2 regions of the Ureibacillus thermosphaericus genome follow, and region 1 is predicted to be linked to the other one. Evidence: riboswitches for the same ligand, from Rfam matches in the RefSeq annotation. Region 1 holds a riboswitch; the other holds the start of a gene.
The links. Region 1 has a riboswitch for S-adenosylmethionine ahead of UtA1_RS01720 (O-acetylhomoserine aminocarboxypropyltransferase/cysteine synthase family protein). Riboswitches for the same ligand answer to the same signal wherever they lie in the genome.

Region 1 (2,205 bases):
GTTTATAGCAAAAACGATATACAAAAAGAATACACCGATAATTAAATAGTTGGATAATAAGGAAACTATGACAAGAGCTATCATAGAAAGTAGACCAAATTTCCAATTGATTGCAAGGAAAATTCCGATGAGGGAAGCAGTTCCTTTACCGCCTCTGAAATGCATATGAATGGGAAAATTATGACCTAGAATTACTGCGGCACCTGTCAAATAGAGCAATATTGAGATTTGTTCAGTTTCAAATAGTGTATAGTGATCTAAAAAATATCTTGTTAAGATAATCGCAAAAACTCCTTTTCCGATATCAATGAATCCAACAAGTATGCCGTATTTCCAGCCCAGCGTAAGAGTAGCGTTGGAAGCTCCTGCATTGCCGAGTCCAGCTTCTTTTAAATTCACACCGGAAAGTAATTGTGCTGCATTTGACCCATGAATACATCCAATAAAATAGCCGACAATAAGAAATGTAATCACTGCAGTTATCATTCTATTGGACTCCTTTATAGAAAAGTGCATTTTAATATATTATACTCAATAAAATAAAAAATAGTTTCAAATTTTTTAAAAAATTAGTTGACAGAGTGGCATACTATGTTTTATAGTTAATCCAACGATGGAAATCAAATCAATACTCTTATCAAGAGAGGCGGAGGGACTAGGCCCTATGATGCCCGGCAACCGGCAAGAAAATTGCAAAGGTGCTAAATCCTACAGATCATATTGATCTGAAAGATAAGAGGAGGAAATGTACGTGCATACAACACCCTCTTCTTATATAAGAAGAGGGTTTTTGTTTTACTTCAATGCCTCCTCAAGAAATCCATCAATTATTTATTTAGGAGGAGAAAACGATGTCCGAATTCAAGCCAGAAACGTTATTACTTCACGGTGGCCAACAACCTGACCCTACTACAGGTGCTATTGCTGTTCCTATTTATCGCACAACAGCATATGCATTCAAAGACACAGAACATGCGCGCAAATTATTCGCTCTTGAAGAAGTGGGTAATATTTATTCTCGCATTATGAATCCAACTGTAGATGTATTTGAAAAGCGTGTTGCTTTACTAGAAGGTGGTACTGCAGCTGTTGCTTTATCTTCCGGTCAGGCGGCGATTGCATTCTCCATTTTAAACATCGCTAATGCAGGAGATGAAATTGTTTCAGCTGGTTCCTTATATGGTGGAACATACAACTTATTTGCAAACACATTGCCGCGCTGGGGAATTACTACAAAATTTGTAGATGAAAGAGATCCAGAAAACTTCCGCAAAGCGATTACGAACAAAACAAAAGCGATTTATGCTGAAACGGTAGGAAACCCTAGTTTAAATATTTTAGATATTGAAGCGGTGGCAAAGATCGCTCACGATAATGGCATACCATTAATTATTGACAATACGTTCCCATCTCCATATGGATGCACCCCAATTGAATTTGGAGCAGACGTCGTAATACACTCGGCAACAAAATGGATTGGGGGACACGGTACAACAATCGGAGGAATTGTTGTAGATGGGGGTAAATTTGACTGGACACAAGGTCGATTCCCAGGATTCACTGAGCCCGATCACACATATCACGGAATTCGTTATGGTATTGATACAGCCGAAGCTGCTTTTGCAACAAAATTACGTGTACAATTATTACGTGACTTAGGTCCAACTTTAGGGCCAGATGCAGCGTTTAGCTTCTTACAAGGTTTAGAAACCCTTCATCTTCGTTATGTAAGACATGGTGAAAATGCAGAAAGAATTGTGGAATTCTTGAAAAACCACCCATACGTAGAATATGTGAATTATCCAGGGGATGAAAACTTCCCATCTCACCACCTTGCGAAGAAATATTTAAAAAACGGTTACGGATCAATGGTAACATTCGGAATTAAAGGTGGTCGTGAAGCAGGTCGAGTGGTAATTGACAACGTGAAATTATTCTCTCACGTAGCGAATGTTGGAGATGCAAGATCGCTCATTATTCATCCTGCATCAACAACTCACCAACAATTATCTGCTGAGGAATTAAAAATTGCTGGAGTAGGAGAAGAACTCATTCGCTTATCCATCGGCTTAGAAAATGTAGATGACATTATTGCAGATTTAGATCAAGCTTTAGCAAAAGCTGAGGCAGAATTTAGTGTAAATAAGGCTTAATCATTCGTTCAAGCCCTCTAAGAACCGCTATTGAATCGCTAATAATAGCTGC
Region 2 (2,205 bases), 1.0 Mb from region 1:
AAATCGATATCCGTGCGACCAAAATGACCATATGCAGCAGTTTGTTTATAAATTGGACGACGCAAATCTAGCATTTTAATGATACCCGCAGGTCGTAAATCAAATAGTTCTTTGACCCACTCAACTAATTTGCTCTCACTTACTTTACCTGTTCCAAAAGTATCAATTGAAATGGATACAGGACGTGCAACACCAATTGCATAAGCTAATTGAACTTCTACTCGATCAGCAAGACCAGATGCTACGATGTTTTTTGCTACATAACGCGCAGCATAGGCAGCAGAACGGTCCACTTTTGTAGGGTCTTTTCCAGAAAATGCTCCTCCACCATGACGAGCATATCCACCATAAGTATCCACAATAATTTTGCGTCCAGTTAGACCCGCATCTCCTTTTGGTCCACCAATTACGAAGCGGCCAGTTGGGTTAATGAAGTATTTAGTATCATCATCAATCAACTCTATTGGAACAATTTCCTTAATAACTTTTTCCATCATATCTACTTTAATTTGATCAAGAGTAACTCCTTCATCATGCTGAGTAGAAATGACGATTGTATCAATGCGACGAGGTACATTATTTTCATCATATTCTACAGTAACTTGTGTTTTACCATCTGGTCGTAAATACGGAATCTCTTTTGATTTCCGAACTTCTGATAATCTTCTTGCAAGTCGATGAGCTAAACTAATCGGTAGAGGCATCAGTTCTGGAGTTTCATTGCAAGCAAATCCAAACATTAATCCTTGGTCTCCAGCACCAATCGCTTCGATATCCTCATCAGTCATATATCCTTCTCGTGCTTCTAAGGCTTGGTCTACACCTTCTGCAATATCTGGTGATTGTTCACCGATTGCAGTGAGCACCGCCAAGTTTTCTGCATCAAATCCAAATTTCCCACGCGTATATCCAATTTCTGCGACAGTGTCCCGAACAATACTTTGAATATCGACATAAGTTGTCGTAGTAATTTCTCCGGTTACAAGCACTAATCCAGTTGTAACAATTGTTTCACAAGCAACCCTTGCATTTGGATCTTCTTCTAGTATCGCATCCAATATTGCATCGGATATTTGGTCACAAATTTTATCTGGATGACCTTCTGTTACGCTTTCTGATGTAAACAGTCGACGATTTGACATTAAATTTCCTCCTAAATTTACGAGACGAATCTCTGCTATGATACGGTACTCATTATCCATTTTGCCTTAGCAACATTCGCCCGTAAGGAACAGTGCGAAGATGATGAAAGGCTTTAAGAAATTTTTATCTTTTTATAGGTTTTATAGGTTGAATGAGTACGACATTTGTGCTTGAATAAAAAAAGTTCCTATCCACATGCATGAGGAAAGGAACTAAACATTCTACCTTTCACTCTTATCGTTCAAGGGAACCCCTTGCATCAGGTTAGCACCACGCATTATTATAGTAATGCAGGTTGCCGGGTTTCATAGGGCCTTAACCCTCCACCAGCTCTGGATAAGAGTATCCGTTCATCCAACATGTTACGTAATATACTATACAATGTCAAATATTTTTTCCTTTTTCTCAAATTTGACATAACCCGGTATTCTATAATTTACTTATAAGTAGGTACTCTTGTTACAAGCAAAAAATTTTCATAAATAATTTTAAGAATTAGTATAGATTATTTCATCTAATGTGTTATACTAATTTCTGTATTATATAACCAACAATTAATTTTCCTAAAAATAAAAAAAGGATGGTATTTAATCGATGAATTCAGTAGAAATTGCAAATGAGCTGAAGGAATTATTAAAAGGTGGAAATATAAACACTCAATTGCCAGTGCCTCAATTAGTTGAAAAGGCGGTAACTCGTGGAGAAGCCAAATTAACAATTGATGGTGCAATTGTTGCTGAGACAGGTAAATATACAGGCCGTTCTCCAAAAGATAAATTTATTGTGGAAGAAGAAAGCATTAAAGATAAAATTGATTGGGGTAGTGTAAATCAGCCAATCTCTGCTGAAGTGTTTGATAACTTGTATATAAAAGTATTAAATTACTTAAAAGAAAAAGACGAGTTATTTGTATTTAAAGGCTTTGCTGGAGCAGATAAAGAATCTCAATTATCTATTCAAGTAGTAAATGAATATGCTTGGCACAACCTTTTCTGTCATCAATTATTCATCCGTCCAACAAAAGAAGAATTAGCTTCTCATACAGCTGATTTCACAATTATT

Region 2: it holds a riboswitch for S-adenosylmethionine, as region 1 does, so the genes downstream of both, metK (methionine adenosyltransferase) here and UtA1_RS01720 (O-acetylhomoserine aminocarboxypropyltransferase/cysteine synthase family protein) in region 1, are expected to answer to the same signal.

What each region holds. Positions count from the first base shown of each region.
Region 1 covers NZ_AP018335.1:360,898-363,102, reverse strand. Annotated here, with positions in the region: gene UtA1_RS01725 (glycerol-3-phosphate acyltransferase) at 1-486, opposite strand, end outside; SAM riboswitch class I at 632-739, shown strand; gene UtA1_RS01720 (O-acetylhomoserine aminocarboxypropyltransferase/cysteine synthase family protein) at 852-2,153, shown strand.
Region 2 covers NZ_AP018335.1:2,837,764-2,839,968, forward strand. Annotated here, with positions in the region: gene metK (methionine adenosyltransferase) at 1-1,142, opposite strand, end outside; SAM riboswitch class I at 1,375-1,486, opposite strand; gene pckA (phosphoenolpyruvate carboxykinase (ATP)) at 1,738-2,205, shown strand, end outside.